2 regions of the Bacillus halotolerans genome follow, and region 1 is predicted to be linked to the other one. Evidence: a T-box and tRNA genes for the amino acid it is inferred to sense, from the RefSeq annotation. Region 1 holds a T-box; the other holds one or more tRNA genes.

Evidence for each region. A T-box is a leader RNA that pairs with one kind of tRNA and senses whether it is charged. The one in region 1 lies ahead of tyrS (tyrosine--tRNA ligase), so its partner is inferred to be a tRNA-Tyr.
Region 2: it encodes a tRNA-Tyr, which carries the amino acid that the T-box ahead of tyrS (tyrosine--tRNA ligase) is inferred to sense. The anticodon was not compared.

Annotation. Positions count from the first base shown of each region.
Region 1 is NZ_CP029364.1:2,283,617-2,294,244, reverse strand. It holds gene DIC78_RS11715 (glycosyltransferase family 8 protein) at 1-252, opposite strand, end outside; gene DIC78_RS11710 (YwaF family protein) at 363-1,076, opposite strand; gene DIC78_RS11705 (MarR family transcriptional regulator) at 1,226-1,741, shown strand; T-box leader at 1,736-1,948, shown strand; gene tyrS (tyrosine--tRNA ligase) at 1,993-3,231, shown strand; gene DIC78_RS11695 (M28 family metallopeptidase) at 3,383-4,750, shown strand; gene DIC78_RS11690 (helix-turn-helix transcriptional regulator) at 4,795-5,634, opposite strand; gene DIC78_RS11685 (carboxymuconolactone decarboxylase family protein) at 5,703-6,086, opposite strand; gene DIC78_RS11680 (MFS transporter) at 6,073-7,287, opposite strand; gene ywaC (GTP pyrophosphokinase YwaC) at 7,426-8,058, opposite strand; gene DIC78_RS11670 (1,4-dihydroxy-2-naphthoate polyprenyltransferase) at 8,199-9,134, opposite strand; gene DIC78_RS11665 (teichoic acid D-Ala incorporation-associated protein DltX) at 9,582-9,731, shown strand; gene dltA (D-alanine--poly(phosphoribitol) ligase subunit DltA) at 9,749-10,628, shown strand, end outside.
Region 2 is NZ_CP029364.1:1,813,575-1,824,202, forward strand. It holds gene rsiW (anti-sigma-W factor RsiW) at 1-578, opposite strand, end outside; gene sigW (RNA polymerase sigma factor SigW) at 592-1,155, opposite strand; tRNA gene DIC78_RS09105 (tRNA-Gln) at 1,386-1,457, opposite strand; tRNA gene DIC78_RS09110 (tRNA-Tyr) at 1,462-1,546, opposite strand; tRNA gene DIC78_RS09115 (tRNA-Thr) at 1,566-1,638, opposite strand; tRNA gene DIC78_RS09120 (tRNA-Val) at 1,643-1,718, opposite strand; tRNA gene DIC78_RS09125 (tRNA-Glu) at 1,722-1,796, opposite strand; gene DIC78_RS09130 (2-thiouracil desulfurase family protein) at 1,978-2,433, shown strand; gene DIC78_RS09135 (GNAT family N-acetyltransferase) at 2,445-2,927, shown strand; gene murQ (N-acetylmuramic acid 6-phosphate etherase) at 3,038-3,952, shown strand; gene DIC78_RS09145 (MurR/RpiR family transcriptional regulator) at 3,968-4,819, shown strand; gene DIC78_RS09150 (PTS transporter subunit EIIC) at 4,845-6,212, shown strand; gene pbp4b (penicillin binding protein PBP4B) at 6,267-7,604, shown strand; gene DIC78_RS09160 (glycoside hydrolase family 3 protein) at 7,627-9,555, shown strand; gene DIC78_RS09165 (exo-beta-N-acetylmuramidase NamZ family protein) at 9,569-10,628, shown strand, end outside.

The DNA of each region.
Region 1 (10,628 bases):
GTGGCTGCTTTCCACAGCATGTTCATACTGGTTGGCATCCACTTCTAAAAACTCAATCGGCACGCCGAACTTCAATGTGGTTTCTTCCAGCCTTTTTTTGTTATCAGGCTCAATTCCCCCATCAATCACATATAGCTTTACTTTTCTGTTCTGGTCCATGTTTGTCAATAAAGAAACGAACATCCCACCTAAATGACGAGCATAATTATCATCTGCGCATGATACGATATGCATAATTTCATCTTTCTTCAATGGTATTCATCTCCCTTTGTGTTGTACAAGTTACATTCCCTTTTTCAGAAAATTAAACACTAATCTCCAATATTTTTTTGAATAGAATGTGCTTTACAACAAAAAAGGTGTTATTTTTTGAATATCCGATAAAGCCAATAAAGGATGAAAAAGCTCGCGATCGTAATGGCTTCAGCTGAGGCGATATACCATGGCCAAGGCCCGAGAACATCCAATAGCGAAGAACCGCCCGGCTTTTTCGTTAAATACATATAATTCGCATTCAGCCAGCGGTCAACCAGATAAATGATGCCTCCGTACAGATTGACAATCAATACAGTCACCCATAAAGAGCGCTGTCTGAGTCTGTACGTGCCAATCACCGCCATAAGCAAACAGGACAGAAACACGGATCCGTGCGACATAAAAAAGAGAATATACCGCACATGCGGAAATGAGAACATACCAAGGTCTGGGGTCAGAAGCGCCTGAAGGGAGCTTCCGATGCCGACAAAATACAAAAACACAAACAGCTTTCTGCTTTTTGTCACCAGCATAATAGCTGATAAATACACAGACAAGTCACTCAGCTGAAGGGGCAGAGAAGTCCGCACCGACCACCTGCCCGCGGCGATCATCCATATTTGGTAACCAATTTGTGAAGCAAGCAAAAGAAACACAAACAAATAGCGCAGAAATGTACTGAATGCTGGCCGGCTGAGTGGCCGGCGGAACAAAAACAAAAGAATGGCAAGCATGCCGATCAAGCTTAATGTCACTGCATGCTCTGTCGAAAACAGATGAAACGGATCATGTTTATACACGCCTTGAACATATTTTTGCACAACTGCACCCCCGTCTGCGGGTTTTTCTTTATTGTGGTGTTCTTTTGGCTTTTTTTATGCAACCGAAAAATATAGGCTTGAAGTTCACCATCGTCTCTGCTACAATTCATTTCATAGCTAATGATTCTGATAATTTAAGGCGGCGACAAATGGAACGTTTAGATAAACAGCAGCAGCTTCGCAAAGAAGAGCATGACACACTAAGCAAGCTTAAACAAATGCCCGTTGAGTCACTCAACCTGGAAGCCATTTCGATCGCGACGAATCTGTATCGGTCTGCGCAAAGGCTCCGTGTCAAAATGGAGACTGAGGTTCTTTCTTCTTACAAATTATCTTGGACCGCTTTCTCCATTCTTTACGATCTATGGGTATGGGGCAAACTCGAAACGAGAAAAATCGCTGAGCTGTCAGGCATTTCAACAGCAACAGCAAGCAACGTGATCAAAACGCTCGAAAAAAAGGGCTTTTGCTCCAAAAGCATCGATCCCAGAGATCGGCGACTGGTTTTTGTCACAATCACTGAATCTGGCAAACAAGCGATCGAAAACCTCTACCCCGAGTTTCACAAAGGGGAAACGCAATTGATTACGGGCATGACAAAAGAGGAGCAGAAAACCCTGACAGGACTGCTTAGAAAAGTAGCGGACAATCTTCATACATCATAAGCTTTGACGGGAATCCAGTAGCGGTTTGTCTCCCTGTTTCAGAGAGCCGGCGGAAGGTGCGAGCCGGCACACAGGCAAAAGCGAATTACCTCCCCGAGCTTTCTTTGTGAACGTTAGTAGCAAAGGACGGGAAACCGTTATTCGAATGAGCGGAAGACAATGTCTTCAACCAGGGTGGTACCGCGTGCATTGAGCCACGTCCCTTATCGGGATGCGGCTCTTTTTGTGTTTCTAAAAAAGGAGGAAGAACGATGAAAACATTTGATCAGCTCACAGCAGCACAGCAAAAAGAAGTCGAAAGACAGCTTAATCTATATATGACAGGCGCCCAAGAAGTCATACCGCCGGAGGAATTAAAGGCCAAGCTTGTCAAATCGATTGCGGCAGGCACACCGCTAAAAATTAAACTCGGATTAGATCCTTCTGCACCGGATGTTCATCTGGGACATACGGTCGTTTTAAACAAGCTTCGCCAATTTCAAGAAAACGGCCACATTGTGCAGCTCTTGATTGGCGATTTCACAGGAAAAATCGGTGATCCGACAGGCAAGTCCGCGGCCAGAAAACAGCTGACCGATGAAGAGGTCAAGCACAACGCCAAAACATACTTCCAGCAATTCGGGAAAGTGCTTGATCCAGAAAAAGTCGAGCTGCACTACAACTCGAAATGGCTGAAAACATTGCATCTGGAGGACGTTATTGACTTGGCAGGCAAAATAACAGTAGCCCGCCTGATGGAACGCGATGACTTTGAAGAACGCATCGCCATGCAAAAGCCGATCTCCCTGCATGAATTCTTTTACCCGTTGATGCAGGGATACGATTCCGTCGTTCTGGAAAGCGATATTGAATTAGGCGGAACAGACCAGCATTTCAATGTGCTGATGGGGCGGCATTTTCAAGAACGATACAACAAAGAAAAACAAGTCGTCATCCTGATGCCGCTTTTGGAAGGCTTGGACGGTGTTGAGAAAATGTCGAAATCGAAACACAACTACATCGGCATTGACGAACATCCGAACGACATGTACGGGAAAACAATGTCACTGCCCGACAGCCTGATGAAAAAATACATTCATTTGGCAACGGACTTGGAGCTTGAAGAGAAAAAACGGCTCGTGAAGGACTTAGAAACCGGCGCCGTTCACCCAAGGGATGCCAAAATGCTTTTAGCCAAAACGATTGTCCGAATGTACCACGGATTAGAAGCCGCTGAAGCAGCCGAACAATCTTTCAAAACAGTCTTTCAGGAAAACAGCCTGCCTGAGGATATTCCGGCTGTGAACTGGAAAGGTGAGAAAACGATCGCGATGACCGATCTGCTCGTCACTCTTGATCTTCTCTCTTCGAAAAGCGAGGCGCGCCGCATGATTCAAAACGGCGGTGTCCGGATTAACGGAGAGAAAATAACAGACATTAACGCCGATGCAGAGATAGAGGAGAATATGATCATCCAGGTCGGCAAACGCAAGTTTTTAAAACTCCAATAATTTGATGTCCTGACGCTTATGAAATCGGCTTTCATAAGCGTTTTTTTCAGGTATAAAGAACTGTCTTTTCAAAAATGCGCTTCAATTTGCAGGAAAATCCTTTAGCATCCCGAAATATTCCCCATCCAAACATTAGGGGAGGTTCATATTTATGAAAAAGCTTTTGACTGTAATGACGATGGCCGTTTTAACGGCCGGCACGGTTCTCTTGCCGGCACAGAGTGTCACCCCTGCTGCGCATGCTGTTCAAATATCAGATAGCCAGCGCGAGCTCCCATTCAAAGCAAAGCGCGCATACTCAACCATTTCACAGCTTAGTGAAACAATCGGCCCCAGAATAGCCGGGACATCTGCCGAAAAAAAGAGTGCCTTATGGATCGCTTCATCCTTGAAAAAATTAAAACTGGATGTGAAGGTTCAAACGTTTGGCATTCCTGACCGACTTGAAGGAACGCTATCCTCAGAAGGCCGTGAGATCCTCATTCGGGCGGCATCCGGCTCTACACCAACTGAAGAAAAGGGCCTCAACGCTCCGCTTTATCACGCCGGTTTAGGATATCCTGATGATTTCTCCGCTGACGCCAAGGGGAAAATCGCTTTGATTTCAAGAGGAGACCTGACATTTTATGAGAAAGCCAGGAATGCCGAGACAGCCGGCGCAACGGCTGTGATCATTTACAATAATAAGGAAAGCCTTGTGCCTGTCACCCCAAATCTATCAGGAAATACAGTCAGCATTCCTGTCGTCGGAATTAAGAAAGAAGACGGTGAAACTCTTATCCAGCAAAAAGAAGCAACCTTACAACTAAAAGCATTCTCAAACCAAACCTCTCAGAACATCATCGGTATCAAAAAACCAAAGAACATCAAAAATCCTGATATTGTCTACGTTACAGCCCATTATGACAGTGTTCCTTTCTCGCCCGGCGCAAATGACAACGGATCAGGCACATCTGTCATGCTGGAAATGGCACGCGTCTTGAAAAGCATTCCTTCTGACAAGGAAATCCGCTTTATCGCCTTTGGCGCTGAAGAGCTCGGCCTGCTCGGCTCCTCTCATTATGTAGATCATCTATCAGAAAAAGAGTTGAAACGAAGCGAAGTGAACTTCAACTTAGACATGGTGGGTACAAGCTGGGAGAATGCGTCTGAGCTGTATGTCAACACATTGGACGGACAATCTAACGATGTTTGGGAATCCAGCCATACGGCCGCTGAAAAAATTGGATTCGACAGCCTGTCTCTGACACAGGGAGGCTCATCCGATCATGTGCCGTTCCATGAAGCCGGTATAGATTCCGCTAACTTTATTTGGGGAGATCCGGAAACAGAAGAAGTAGAGCCATGGTACCATACCCCTGAAGACTCTATTGAACATATCAGCAAAGAACGCCTTCAGCAGGCTGGCGACCTTGTGACAGCCTCTGTCTATGAAGCTGTGAAAAAAGAGAAAAAACCGAAAGCCAATAAGAAACAAATAAAGGCAAAAGCCTCTGACATTTATGAAGATATGAAATAAAAAAAGACGGCGCTTTCTGCCGTCTTTTTAAGGTAATAAGCTATTTAGCTGTCTACAAGTAAAGCTTTCAATTTATCTGCCGTATTTTCTTTCTCTAACGGCCGATAAATGGTCAGTTTCAAATCCGGTGAATCATAAATTTGCAATGTCATATGCTCCATTACCATTGTGCCCGCTGCCGGGTGAAGAAGCACTTTTTCTCCTGCGTGAGTGCCTAACACTTCGTGGTGGTTCCACCATTTTTTAAATTCCGGGCTTACTTCGGTTAACTGATCGATCAGCTCTTTTATCCATGCTTCCCCGAGAAACCGGCTGGCTGTCGATCGAAATTGCGCGATGAGTTTTTTGGCGTGGCTTTCCCAGTCGTCCAGCAGATCCCGGTACTCTTTTGACGTGAAACATCGCCATACGGCGTTCCTTTCCTTTCTGCCCATTTGGCCAAAATCGCCGAACACAGCACACGCTGCCGTGTTCCAAGCAATAACGTCCCACTTTTCGTCAGTCACATAAACAGGGCAATTGGTTAAATGATCAATAAAGTGCCGCACAGCCAGAGGAAGGCTCTTGTTTTCCTCATCCTGATCATCTAAAAGAACATGTTGTCCTGCCAACAGAAAAACATGGCGTTTCTCCTCGTAATTCAATTTGAGCACTCTTGATATGCTTTCCAGTACCTGTGTCGATACCCGAATATCCCTTCCCTGCTCCAGCCATGTGTACCATGTGACACCGATACCGGACAGCTGGGCCATTTCCTCTCTTCTTAAGCCTGTCGTTTTCCTTCTGGTGCCTAAAGGCAATCCGAATTCTTGCGGAGAAAGCTGCGCCCTTTTTAATTTTAAAAACTCACCAAGTTCTTTCCGTTTTTCTGCCATACCGTCCACATACACACTCTCCTCCTGCATAGAATTTCCTATTTGTATTCTACATAAAAAAGGAGAAAATTTTTATATTATTTGTTTCGTTCTGCAAATACTTCCGCAGCCACAGGCAAAATGGTATTCAGCGCATTCGGAAATCCTGAGTAAATAATCATCTGCATCATCACTTCTGTGAGTTCTTCTTGTGTCCATCCAACATTCAGGGCTCCGTTAATATAGAATTTTAACTGCTGCGTATTGCCCAATGCAGTCAATCCGGCAACCGTTGCTAATAATCTGGATTTCAGATCAAGGCCCGGTCTTGAAAAAATCTGTCCGTAATTAAACTCCACGGCGAGCACACCAAGGTCCGGAACGATGGATTGTTTAAAACTGTCTACGATCTCTTCGTAGTTCTCCTCATCTATTTGCTTCAGAATATCTAGCCCTTTTTTATAATGTTCACTTGTTTCCACCAGCTTCTATCTCCCTTCCGATACCGCTTTGTTTCGCAGCTCGATTTATGGTAATCCTTGAACTGAAGGCAATACCAATCATGATCATCCCCAAAATACAAATGCCGTTCCAATGAAACAGCATCCAGACTGCACCGCCTGCATACGACCCCAAGGCGCCGCCTAAAAACGTACTGACCATAAAGATGCCATTCAATCTGCTTCTCATATCAGCGGACAATTGGAAAATCTCCGCCTGACATGCCACCTGATTCGCCTGAATACCCATAGTGATGAATAAAGCGACCAGCACAATCACAATCATTGAGGTCCAGCCCGCCATTAACAATACAAATGACAATAAGGTAAAAGACATACAAAGCTTGTTGGCAAAAGCCGCTCCTTTTTGATCAATAATCCAGCCGATCAGAGGAGTCGCAAAAGCTCCTCCAATCCCCACCAAACCGATTGTTCCGGCAGTCTGGCTGCCAAACGAGAATGGCGGTTCACTCACCATAAACACTAACGTCGTCCAAAATAAACTGAAGGCGCCGAACATGAAGCCTTGGTTTACACACGCTTTTCTTAATGCTTTCTCCTTGATCAAAAGCGGAAATAATGAAGAAATGAGTTTTCCATAATCAACGGCATGTGTCCCTTTGCTTTTCGGAAAGCAGAAGCGAATGATAATCATAATGATGACGGCTGCTGCACAGGCAATCCAATACATCACACGCCAGCCATATTGCGCATCTATCGCCCCGCTGACCACTCTTGCACCTAATATTCCGCAAACCAATCCGATGGCTACGTTCCCGAGTACTTTTCCCCTGTTCTTGTCATTTGCTAAACCTGCTGCAAATGGCACAAGGATTTGAGGAATAATCGTGAAGAACCCCAGCAATAAATTTGTGATGACCAGCCATGAAAAGCTTACAGCTAACGCTGAAGCGGCTGAGCAAACCCCCACTAAGAACAGCAGGCTCACAATGAAGCGGCGGCGTTCAAATAGATCTCCCAATGGAACTAGCAGCAGATTTCCAGCCGCATAGCCGATTTGCGCCAATGTAGCAATCATCCCAGCTTGTGCCGCTGTCACATGAAACGTGCCTGCCATGCTGACAAGCAATGTTTGATTGATATAGACATTAGCGACAGTAAACCCGCTAGTCACCGTAATCAGAAAGATCAAACCTCTTGATAATGAAATGGAATGTTTCATGTTTGCCTCCTTTCTTCATGCATGATAAAGCAGGTGCAATCATAGAAACAGAAGTGAGTTTATACTGGTATAGAAAGTACTATCAAAGCAAAAAAGCGAAACCTAATCAGGCTTCGCTTTTGTAAAATATAACGTTTATTAATCCACTTCTTTCTTAATCCCCAGCATTTTTTCATCTAAATAGTGGGCGATCTCCGCCGCTTCCTTCAGTTCATCGGTTAAATGTTTAGGGACGTCGTTGTTCAGTTTATAGTAGATTTTATGCTCCAAGCTCGCCCAGAAATCCATGGCGATGGTGCGGATTTGAATTTCTGCTTTGACGTATTCCACTCTGTTCGTTAAGTTCACAGGCATTTCAATAATCAAATGCAGGCTCCGATAGCCGTTCGGTTTCGGATTCTGAATATAATCCTTTACCTTTACGATCCGCAAATCCTCATGCTGCTTCAGGACGTTCACGACATTATAAATATCAGAAATAAAGGAACAAATGATACGCACACCGGCAATATCGTGGATATTTTCCTTCATTTCCTGTGTCGTAATCTCGCAGCCCTTTCTCATGAGTTTATTTACGATGCTTTCAAAGCTTTTCACACGTGATTTTGTATGCTCAATCGGATTGTGGCCGTGAATTAAATTATATTCCTGACTGATAATCGAAAACTTTGTATCAAGTGCATCTAGCGCAAATTTATAAACTAACAGTTCGTTTTTCCAGTCTTCCATGACGGTTTTTAAATCGTCCATATGTGTTACAGATAAATCCATTTTCGTCATCTCCTTTAACGGATCTTTATCCGCTGTCCATGTACTAGACGTGCCTGCCTGCTGCTAGGTTCTATGAATTTTTTTACAAAATCCTGTCGAATGTAACAAAAAAAGACCGCTCGAAAAAGCGGTCTTCTTTCTTACCGGAAATAGCTGATCAATAATCCAATCGACAGCAGGAATCCGAAAAATGTATTGGTTTGGGCTGTGGATTTCATCGCCACAATCATATTCATCGGCAATTCTTTTTTGACGAAGCCTTTCACCGCCTGAACCGGCTTAGGAACGCTCAAAAAGACGACAAACAGCCATGGGCTTGCAGCTCCGGTAATAACCAAGCCGACAACCCAAATATAAGCGACAGCAAACGATGCAGCCAGCAGAGTGACGGCTCCTTTATGCCCCATCAGGATCGCCAATGTTTTGCGTCCGCCTTTTTTATCCTCTTCGATATCACGAATATTGTTCGACAGGTTGATCGCGCCGACAAGAATCGCAATCGGAATCGAAATGAAAATGCTCTGCTTATTGATCATGTCTGTCTGAATAAAAAACGAAATCAGCACAAACACCGAACCCATGCAAATGCCTGAGAATAATTCACCGAACGGTGTATATGCAATCGGCAGAGGCCCGCCTGTATACAGGTAGCCGATCGCCATTCCGACGAGGCCGATGACAGCCAGCCACCAGCTGCTGCTCATGCAAATATAAACACCGAGTAAAATGGCAATGCCGTATGAAGCGAGCGCTAATTGCAGAATCGTTTTGGGCTTCATACCATGTCTGACAATTGCGCCGCCGATTCCGACAGATTCAGCTGTATCTAACCCGCGTTTAAAATCGTAGTATTCATTGAATAAGTTCGTCGCGATCTGGATCCATAAGCAAGAAAACAGCATAGCCAGAAACAGCAGCAAATCAACCTTCACATAAAACATCGCCAAAACTGTTCCGAGAAGCACAGGAACAAACGACGCCGTTAATGTATGCGGACGCGTTAATTGCCAAAGGATCTGCCCCATACTTTCTTTTTCCGGCGCTGTCTGACCCTCACCCTTATTTGTTTGGTTCATCTTCCTCTTCCTTTCTATTAAAAGGCTTACTTTTTTTCAGCCGGCCACTTGATGAAACTTGCGTTTTGCTTCCTTATCTATCATAATGACTTCTCCACCATTTCACAAGATACCTTAAGCGGGCGTTTTCCTTCTTATTATACGCTTTCTGCCCTGATTTCATTAGAGTTCTGCCTGCGCCTTTACAAACAGGAGCGGAAAAATTTTTTTAAATCATTTACGCTTTTTAAAAGTTAAAAAGTTCTCTTCATTACATTTGATCTTTCCTTTATAATGAATCAGTCAGAGAAGCTTCATTCATACTCTCTTTCTGAGATAAAAATTCACTTCTGAAGGCAGAAGCCGATATATAAATTTGAGGGAGATTAGGGAAAATATGAAACTTTTTGCGCATCCGCTCGTCATATACTCATGTAATTATCGAAAAAACGGGAAGGGAATTTAGATATGCTGCAATTGATGAAACAGCTGTATGAAAAACCCGCTGTCAAGTGGACATGTCATACAGGCTTTTATTTGTTGATACTGCTTGTTTTGTTTTTTATGTATGGTTTTCACACCGCGAATACCGGTTCTTATATTTATAACGATTTCTAATTGGAGAGAGAATAACAATGAAACTTTTAGATGCTATTCAAACACATGCGGAAACTTATCCGCAAACCGAAGCCTTCCGCTCTCAAGGCCAGTCGCTCACATATCAGGAACTTTGGGCGCTGTCTGACCGTGCGGCTGCCGCGATCAAAAAACGCGTTTCTGGAGAAAAGGGTTCTCCTGTTCTGGTGTACGGACATATGGAACCGCATATGATTGTCTCCTTTTTAGGAAGCGTCAAGGCGGGACACCCTTATATCCCGGTTGACTTGTCCATTCCGTCCGAGCGGATTGCGAAAATTATTGAAAGCTCGGGCGCTGAATTGCTGATTCATGTATCTGGTCTTCCTGTTGATATTGACAGCGGGCTGATTCAGACAGTTTCAGCGGAAGAACTGCTGGAAAACGAAGGCACTGTCAGCCGTGATCAATGGGTGACGGGACACGAAACGTATTATATCATTTACACTTCCGGAAGCACGGGCAATCCGAAAGGCGTGCAGATTTCTGCCGCGAACCTTCAAAGCTTCACAGACTGGATTTGCGCGGACTTCCCGATCAACGGAGGAAAAACGTTTTTAAACCAAGCGCCGTTTTCATTTGATTTATCCGTCATGGATCTTTATCCGTGCCTTCAGTCAGGCGGTACTTTACACTGTGTGACAAAGGACGCCGTGAATAAGCCGAAGATCTTATTCGAAGAGCTCAAAAAGTCCGGGCTGAATATATGGACATCGACGCCATCCTTTGTGCAAATGTGCCTGATGGACCCTGGATTTTCACAAGATCTGCTTCCTGAGGCGGACACATTTATGTTTTGCGGAGAGGTTCTCCCGGTTTCTGTAGCCGAAGCGCTGCTTGAGCGTTTCCCGAAAGCGAGAATCTTTAATACGTACGGTC
Region 2 (10,628 bases), 470 kb from region 1:
GACTTCATTTTATACCATGTCCAGTCGAATAATTGATTAATCTCCTCAATTTGACCGGTGACTTGTCCAGCAGAGGCCATATACTTTTCTCCGTTTACAACGGTTACATCCCCGTCTATTTTCCCTTTAATAATCAGCTTGCCGTTTTTGACGGTGACATCACCTTTGACCGTCTCACCTTCAGGCACGATCACAGTGTTGTTTTGCACGACCAGATTCGGCTGCTTCGACACGCTGAAGTTGTGGTCATTGTGCCAGCTGTTTAACAATCCTCCGCCCATCAAAATGATGAATACCGCAGCAGCCGCGATAACCGGATGGGATCTGAACCATCTTTTCACAGAAGCTCTTTTCTTCTCCTTAGGCAATTTTGCCATGACGTTAGCGGTAAAATCGGCGGGGGCTTCGACATGCGATGTGCTCCGGACGAGCGCAATGGATTTTTCCATCTCATAAAAATGCTTTCTGCATTCCTCGCATGCCTCCAGATGTTCTTTTAATACTTGTTCATCTTTCGGAAGGATATCTCCATCAAGATGCATATGCATAAGCTGCACAATTTGTTCAGGACAGCTCATTTCATCACCCCACTTAAAGATCCCTTAATTGTTTTCTAAGAGCCTCTCTGCCTCTGTGAATCCGCGTTTTTACAGTCCCCACAGGAATGTTCAGAATCTCGCCGATTTCAATTAATGAGAGTTCATCAATATACTTTAATACAATGACAGTTCTGTATTTGTCAGGAAGCTTTAATATTTTCTGCTGAATCGTGTGTGAAAGCTCCAGCGATACGACTGCATCTTCAGGCAAAACTCCATCTGCGGCGATTTGGGAATACATCGTCAAGCCTTCTGTACCCGCCACTTCTGCATCGAGGTAATAATCCGGCTTCTTTTTGCGAATGCGGTCAATGGTCAAGTTGGTCGCAATTCGATAAAGCCAAGTTGAAAATTTCCGGTTGATATCAAAACTGTCGATATTGACGTACGCTCTGATGAAAGCCTCTTGTGCGATATCTTCCGCCTCATGCACATTGCCAAGCATACGGTAGCAAAGCTGATAAATTTTATCCTTGTAAATATCTACGATGTCCGCAAATGCATTTTGATCGCCTTTTTTGACTTGCTTAATTCTCTTTTTAATCATCATTTCCATATTTATCTAACCTCTGCCTTCACCGGTCTGTATGTATACGAGCTTCGTTTCTAAAGGTTTCAATTTTTTTATAAAATAAGTTTAACAAATTTTTGGCAGGGTGTAGATGGCAATTTGTGAATAAACTACCTTAACATATTTTTAAAATTATTATACAGACTGAACAGTTAGAAGTTGGAATGATTTTTTCAAAAAGAAAAAAGACACCTTTGATCAAAAGGTGTCTGTGACTGGGCTAGCTGGATTCGAACCAACGCATGACGGAGTCAAAGTCCGTTGCCTTACCGCTTGGCTATAGCCCAATGATGGTGGAGGGGGGCAGATTCGAACTGCCGAACCCTGAGGGAGCGGATTTACAGTCCGCCGCGTTTAGCCACTTCGCTACCCCTCCATATTTTTAAGAAAAACAGTGCCGGCAAGAGGACTTGAACCCCCAACCTACTGATTACAAGTCAGTTGCTCTACCAATTGAGCTACACCGGCAAGATGGTGGAGGATGACGGGCTCGAACCGCCGACCCTCTGCTTGTAAGGCAGATGCTCTCCCAGCTGAGCTAATCCTCCAAATGGTGACCCGTACGGGATTCGAACCCGTGTTACCGCCGTGAAAGGGCGGTGTCTTAACCGCTTGACCAACGGGCCGTTTGTGTTCTCGTCGAGCTGACAAAAGTTATTATATACAGGTTCCCCCCCTTTTGTAAAGAGGAAATTTAAATTTTTTATTTTCAAACTTTTTAACCCCTTTTTTAACTGAAAAAGCCTCCTAACATTTATCATTTATTTTAAGATAGATATAGATCGAATTAAGAGAGGAGAAACCAATATGATACTAGTCAGCTCTTGCCTCGGCGGCATTGAATGCAGATACAACGGTTCGCATGCCGCATCAGAGAAAATCCGAAAACTGATTGAAGAAAAACAAGCAGTGATGGCTTGCCCTGAACTTCTCGGCGGCTTCTCCACTCCCCGAGAACCAGCAGAAATCATCGGAGGCACTGGTGAGGATGTTCTTAGTGGAGCCGCGAAAATCATAACGTCTTCAGGAGAAGATGTAACAGATTTATATATGAAGGGCGCGGCCCAAACATTGGCCTACGCAAAAGAAATCAACGCCTCTGCCGTCATATTGAAAGAAAACAGCCCATCATGCGGAAGCAATTTCATCTATAATGGCTCATTTTCAGGCAAAAAAATCGCTGGAAACGGAGTAACCGCCGCGCTATTAAAACAAGCGGGGTACCGTGTAATTTCTGAAAACCAGTTAGACGACATATTGTAAGGAGGCTCATCATGATGCAAGATATCTCTTTATCCTTCTATAAGCCTGAGCATTTGCCGGAGCTTTACGCATTTACTTTACACGATGATGACAAACGCTTTACCGCTCTCCCTAAAGAGGTGCTGACCCAGGCCCTAAGCATTCAGGAGCGCTATCCGGTTGTCATCTTAAAAGGTGATCTGCCAATAGGCTTTTTCATTCTACATACGTCAAAAGAAACCATTGCTCCCTATTCCAACAATCCATTTGCTTTATTGCTCAGTTCCTTATCATTAAACTCTGCCCACCACGGACAAGGCTATGCGAAAAAAGCCATGCTTCAGCTCCCCTCTTTTGTTAACGGGTATTTCCCATGGTGCGATGAAATCATTTTAGCCGTCAATCACCTGAACACCCGTGCAAAGCAGCTTTATATGAAAACCGGATTTCTTGATAAAGGACGCCGAAAAATCGGGCCGCTTGGCGAACAGCTGATACTTCATTATTTCTTATAGCCTCTTTTGAAATAAAGTTTCAAAAATTAAAAATGATAGTTGAAATATCATAACAGAAATGAATATACTGAATATTGAGATATATTTATTTTTACACAGGGGGCATCCTCATGTCAGAACAATTGAATCTTCACAATCTTACAACGGAATCACGCAATAGCCAAACATCGAAAATACACAAAGCTAATACCCTCGATATCTTAAAAATGATTAACAATGAAGATATCAAAGTCGCTGCCGCCGTTCAGCGTGTCCTTCCCGATATCGAAGCAGCCGTCGAATGCGCGTATGAATCCTTTCAAAATGGCGGACGGCTCATTTACGCAGGTGCAGGCACTAGCGGCCGACTCGGTGTGATGGACGCAGTTGAATGTCCTCCGACCTACAGCGTCAGTCCTGATCAGGTAATCGGATTAATGGCCGGCGGTCCCAACGCATTTTTGCAGGCGGCTGAGGGGATTGAAGATCATGAAGAAGCAGGGGCCGAGGATTTACGATCCATCCATCTCACCTCAGCCGATACAGTGATCGCGATTGCAGCAAGCGGCCGTACGCCTTATGCAGCAGGTGCGCTGAAATACGCCCGCAAAATCGGAGCAAACACCGTCTCCCTTACCTGTAACAGTCAATCTGCCATCAGCAAACACGCTGATCACAGCATTGAAGTCGTCGTCGGGCCAGAAGTCATTACAGGCTCGACACGTATGAAAGCCGCAACCGCTCATAAAATGATTCTAAACATGATATCCACCGCTGTAATGGTCAAAATCGGCAAGGTCTACGAAAACTTGATGGTGGATGTCAATGTCAGCAACAAAAAACTAAAAGAACGCGCCATCAGCATCATTCAAAGCCTTACAGACGTTTCTTATGAGAAAGCGCAATACACACTTGAACAGGCGAATCTTCATGTCAAAACAGCAATTGTTATGCTCAAAACCAGCACAGATCAAAACAAAGCGAAGACATTGCTTGATGAAGCGAACGGTTTTATAGACAAAGCAATTGAAAACTACCATTCATGATAAGGAGAGACAGTAATGGCGACAGGCGGTTTAGCTATCATTCAATCAATGAAACACAAGCTGCCACAATCAGAGCGTAAGCTTGCGGACTACATATTAGCCCATCCCCACAAAGCGATAGAAAGCACAGTCAGCGAAATCAGCGCCTTAGCTAATTCAAGTGACGCTGCCGTCATCAGGCTCTGCAAATCACTGGGACTAAAAGGATTTCAGGATTTAAAAATGAGGGTAGCGGGCGATCTGGCAAAACCTGCTGTTCAAGGCTACCGGGACATCGCTCCTCATGAATCGCTGCCTTCCATCTCTGAAAAAGCAGCCGGCAATGCTATTCAAGCAATTCAAGACACCTCAGATCTCATGGATTATCAAGAGCTTGAGCGCGCCGTTTCTCTGCTGCTTCAAGCGAACACTGTACATTTTTTCGGTCTGGGCGCCTCGGGAATTGTCGCCAAGGATGCCCAGCAAAAATGGCTTCGAATTCATAAACAGGCGACTGCTTTCACGGACACTCATCTTGTGGCATCTTTAATCGCAAATGCAGATAAGAAAGACATTGTATTTGCCATTTCATTTTCAGGTGAGACACAGGAAATCATCGAGCTGCTTTCGATGGCAAAGGAAAAAGGCGTCACAATCATCAGCCTCACACAATTCAGCCAAACCTCCGTCACTGCATTATCCGACGTTTCATTATATACAGCCCATTCCAACGAGGCCCTGATTCGAAGCGCAGCCACTTCCTCCCGTCTCGCCCAGCTTTTTATGATTGATGTTTTGTTTTTAAGCATGGCGGCCGAGCAGTATGAAGAAACGGTCGGCTGCATTGATAAAACGAGAGAAGCAATCAAATCTATGAGAAAGACATAAGGCATCTTGAAAGGGAGGGGTTTGTATGAGCAAAGAAAAACACTACAATACTCTGGCGGAAAAAATCCTTGAGCTATGCGGGGGGAAATCCAATATTTCTTCCTATACGCATTGCATGACCCGCTTGCGCATTACGCCTTACGATGTCAGCAAAACGGATAGTAAGGCGTTAAGAGAACTTGATGGCGTCCTTGGAGTCGTCGAAGCTGAAACCCTGCAGATTATCCTCGGCACTGGTGTCGTTAATCATGTCACCGCCGCTTTTTCGAAGCTGGTATCATCAGAAGAAGATTTTAATCTAAAAGAGGCCGCAGCCAAAAAGAAATCCGATATCAATCGTAAGAACGCCACCCCGTTTAAGCTTTTTTTACGTAAAATAGCCAGCATCTTCATACCTCTCATTCCCGCACTCGTCGCTTCAGGCTTAATTACCGGAATTACCAAAGCGATAATCCAAGCCGGCTGGCTCTCTGCTGAATCACAAACAGCAATTGTATTGACAGTCATCGGATCAGGCCTGTTCACTTATCTCGGCATTCTCGTCGGCATTAACGCGTCAAAAGAATTTGGCGGGACGCCCGCTCTCGGCGCTCTTGCAGGGATTCTGATCATTAACCCGGAAATCGCAAAGATCAGCTTATTCGGAGAACAGCTTCTTCCCGGCAGGGGAGGGCTCATCGGCGTTCTATTCGCAGCTATATTCATTGCTTACACAGAACAATTCGTCCGCCGCTTTATTCCTCAATCACTCGATATTATCGTAACTCCAACAGTTTCGCTTTTGATCACTGGAATATTGACGTACGTCGTTTTCATGCCTTTAGGGGGGTTCATTTCAGATGTCATCACATCCGGTCTTCTGTCCATCTTAGACATCGGCGGAATCGCTGCAGGCTTTATTCTGGGCGCGACCTTCCTCCCTCTTGTTGTCACCGGGCTACATCAAGGCCTGACGCCGGTGCACATGGAACTCATCAATTCGATCGGTGATGACCCGCTTCTCCCTATCCTTGCTATGGGAGGCGCGGGACAAGTGGGCGCAGCCTTCGCCATCTTCGTTAAAACAAAGAAAAAAACGCTGAGAAAAGCGATCACAGGGGGTCTTCCTTCAGGACTGCTCGGCATCGGTGAACCGCTTATATTCGGTGTAACGCTGCCGCTTGGCCGTCCGTTTTTGACAGCATGCTTAGGGGCGGGTATCGGCGGAGCTTTTCAAGCTTATTTTCAGGTAGCCACAGTTGCGCTCGGCGTCTCCGGATTGCCGCTCTCTTTTCTGGTGCTGCCTTCACAAATCATCTTATATATCATTGGTCTCTTTATTTCCTATGCGGCAGGCTTTTTATTGACCTACGCTTTCGGATATAAAGATGAAATGGCTGCCCAGTTCGATTAAATGATGACGTTTTAGGAATAGTAACGGCATAGAAACACGGAAAGGAGCAAGCTTGTGAGAACGAAGACATTAGCATTACTCAGCGCTATTTTAACCGTGTCCATTCTGACGCCGAACGAAGCCTTCGCACAAACCGCCCTTCATCAAGCAGACAACCAGGTTGAGCCGAAAACAATAAATCCAGAAACTGCACAGTTTTCGTCGAAGAAACTAAGGAAGGTTGATCAGATGATTGAACGGGACATTGCAGCAGGATTCCCCGGCGCCGTTCTGGTCGTCGTGAAGGACGGCCGTATGATCAAAAAAGAAGCATACGGCTACAGTAAAAAATATGACGGGGCTGAACTGTTGCGCCGTCCGGCAAAAATGAAAACCCGCACGATGTTTGACTTGGCATCAAATACAAAAATGTATGCGGCCAATTTTGCTTTACAGCGCTTAGTCAGCCAAGGCAAACTCGACGTTTATGAAAAGGTATCTGCTTATTTGCCTGATTTCAAGGATCAGCCTACAGATCGCATCAAAGGGAAAGATAACATTCGTGTCATTGATGTCCTGCAGCACCAATCAGGGCTTCCATCCAGCTTCTACTTTTACAGCCCGGAAAAAGCCGGAATGTATTATTCGCAAGAGCGGGAGAAAACCATTGAATACTTGATGAAAATCCCGCTGGATTATGAAACAGGAACAAAACACGTATACAGTGACATTGGATACATGCTTCTCGGCTGTATTGTCGAAAAACTCACTGGCAAACCGCTTGATGTCTATACGGAACAAGAGCTCTACAAACCGCTGAAGCTGAAACATACGTTGTACAATCCGCTGCAAAAGGGCTTTAAAGCAAAACAGTTCGCAGCCACTGAACGTATGGGCAATACACGAGACGGTGTTATCCATTTCCCTCATATCCGCATAGACACGCTGCAAGGAGAAGTACATGACGAAAAAGCATTCTATTCGATGGAAGGCGTTTCAGGCCACGCCGGACTGTTTTCAAACGCTGATGATATGGCGATTCTGCTTCAAGTCATGTTAAACAAAGGAACGTACCGAAACGTTTCATTATTCGATCAGAAAACAGCTGACCTATTTACGGCGCCATCAGCAACAGATCCGACATTCGGCCTTGGATGGCGGCGAAACGGCAGTAAAAGCATGGAATGGATGTTTGGCCCTTATGCAAGCGAAAATGCGTACGGACATACTGGCTGGACAGGAACGGTTACCATCATTGATCCGGCATACAATTTAGGCATCGCTTTGTTAACAAATAAAAAGCATTCACCTGTCGCTGATCCAGCGGAAAATCCGAACGTGTTTGAGGGTGACCAATTTTCAACAGGCAGTTACGGAAGCGTCATTACCGCGATTTATGAAGCAATGAAATAATCGACGATAGGAGGAAGTTGTTATGAAACCTGTCATTTCGCTTATCCTTTCCACCGTCCTTTTTCTTTCATGTTTTCTCGGCGTCAGTCAGACAGCTGTAGCAAAACCCCGCAGCTCAGATGATGCCAAGCAGATCGTTGATCGTATGACGTTAGATGAAAAACTTGGCCAGATGCTGATGCCGGATTTCAGAAACTGGAAAAAGGAAGGTGAGTCTTCTCCGCAAGCCTTCACAAAAATGAATGAGGAAGTCGCTGGCCTCATCAAGAAATATCAATTCGGCGGCGTCATACTTTTTGCAGAAAATGTAAAAACAACTGAGCAAACGGTACGGCTGACAGACGCATATCAAAAGGCCAGCCCTAAGATTCCGCTCTTACTCAGCATTGATCAAGAAGGCGGGATCGTGACGAGATTAGGGGAGGGCACTAATTTCCCAGGCAATATGGCGCTTGGCGCAACAAGAAGCAGAATCAATGCATATCAGACCGGCAGCATGATTGGAAAAGAGCTTTCTGTCTTAGGCATCAATACAGATTTCAGCCCAGTCTTGGACATTAATAATAACCCTGATAATCCCGTGATCGGTGTGAGATCATTCAGTTCTGATCGTGAACTGACAGCACGACTCGGTTTATATTCTATGAAAGGTTTGCAACGGCAAAATATCGCCTCTGCTCTTAAACATTTCCCGGGACATGGAGACACTGACGTTGACAGCCATTATGGACTGCCGCTCGTTTCTCATAACCAGGAACGGCTTCGTGAGGTTGAACTCTATCCTTTTCAAAAAGCGATTGATGCCGGAGCAGATATGGTGATGACAGCTCATGTTCAATTCCCAGCCTTTGATGACACCACATATAAAAGCAAGCTTGATGGATCAGATATTATGGTTCCCGCTACACTTTCAAAGAAAGTAATGACCGGGCTGCTTCGGGAGGAAATGGGATTTGGCGGTGTAATCGTCACTGATGCTCTCAATATGAAAGCCATAGCAGATCATTTCGGTCATGAAGAGGCGGTCGTCATGGCCATAAAGGCCGGTGTTGATATCGCGTTAATGCCTGTCTCAGTTACATCTTTGAAAGATGAACAAAAATTGGCAAGCGTGATTGACTCCTTAAAAGAAGCTGTTAAAAATGGAGACATTCCCTTACAGCAAATCAACAAATCGGTGGAAAGAATCATTTCCCTGAAAATAAAGCGCGGTATTTACCCCGCTCAGCATGACAGCAACATAGATAAAAAGGTGAAGAAAGCACTCAAAACAGTGGGAAGCAAACACCATACGAAGACAGAGCAAAAAATCGCTGAAAAGGCAGTGACAGTATTAAAAAATGATCAGCATACCTTGCCGTTCAAACCCAAAAAAGGCAGCCGAATCTTAATTGCCGCACCTTACGAGGAACAAACAGCATCCATTGAAAAAACCATTCACGATTTAATGCAGCGAAAAAAAATCAAATCTGTTTCTCTTAACAAAATCAACTTTGCAGAAAAGGTATTTAATGCTGAGCATGAAAAACAAGTAAAAGAAGCTGATTATATTATTACAGGCTCTTACGTTGTAAAAAATGACCCTGTCGTCAACGACGGTGTCATCGACGACACGGTAACAGATTCAAGCAAATGGGCCACCGCTTTTCCGAGAGCTGTCATGAATGCCGCACTGCAGCACAAAAAGCAATTTGTCTTAATGAGTCTGCGCAATCCATATGATGCCGCCAATTTCGAAGAAGCAAGAGCTTTGATTGCCGTCTATGGTTTTAAAGGATATGCAAACGGGCGTTATCTTCAGCCGAATATTCCGGCCGGCGTTAAAGCGATCTTCGGACAATCAAAGCCAAAGGGCACGCTGCCAGTCGACATTCCATCCGTCACAAAACCGGGAGACATCCTTTATCCATTTGGCTATGGAGTAAACATCAAAACGGGAAAACCGCTTTAATAAGGAGGAGCATATGAAGAAAACGGTATTGGTTCTTCTCGCAGGGCTTATGATGTTCGGGACAATGACGGCTGCCTCAGCTTCGCCTGATTCAGAAAAACAAACAGCAAAAAAACCTAAAGTCCAGACCGGCATTGATATCCTCTTGTCACGACACAAAAAGCAGCTAATGGGAAAAAGAGTTGGACTGATTACCAATCCAACAGGTGTGAGTGCATCCCTTAAAAGCAGCGTAGATATTCTTTTCGAAGACCCCGATATACAGCTGACAGCTTTATTCGGGCCCGAGCACGGCGTTCGCGGCGACGCTCAGGCAGGAGACGAAGTAGGCTCTTACATTGACGAAAAAACCGGGGTTCCCGTATACAGCCTTTACGGAAAAACGAAAAAACCCACTCCTGATATGCTGAAAAATGTCGATGTTCTTCTATTTGACATCCAGGACGTCGGGACTCGTTACTATACGTACATTTATACAATGGCTTATGCAATGGAAGCCGCTAAAGAAAACGGAATTCCTTTTATCGTGCTGGACCGTCCGAATCCCCAAGGCGGAAAAAAGGTTGAAGGACCAGTGCTGGAGCCCGAGTACGCATCCTTTGTCGGACTCTATCCTATTCCGTTAAAGCACGGGATGACCATTGGAGAATTGGCTTTACTATTCAACAAGGAATTTAATATTAATGCTGATGTGTCAGTCGTAAAAATGAAACACTGGAAACGCTCTATGGATTTTGACGAAACCAGACTGCCTTTCGTCCTCCCTTCACCGAACATGCCAACCGCAGAGAGCACATTTGTATACCCTGCAACAGGGTTAATTGAAGGAACAAATGTATCTGAAGGGCGGGGAACGACTAAGCCATTCGAGTTGATCGGAGCTCCCTTTATCACAAGCACAGAGCTTGCAGAAAAAATGAACAGTCTTGCTCTGCCTGGCGTTACATTCAGAGCTTCCTCCTTCACTCCAACGTTCTCTAAACATCAAGGAACACTTTGCCACGGCGTGCAGCTCTATATTACGGACAGAGAAAAATTTGAAGCGGTTAAAACAGGACTGTCGCTTATTAAAA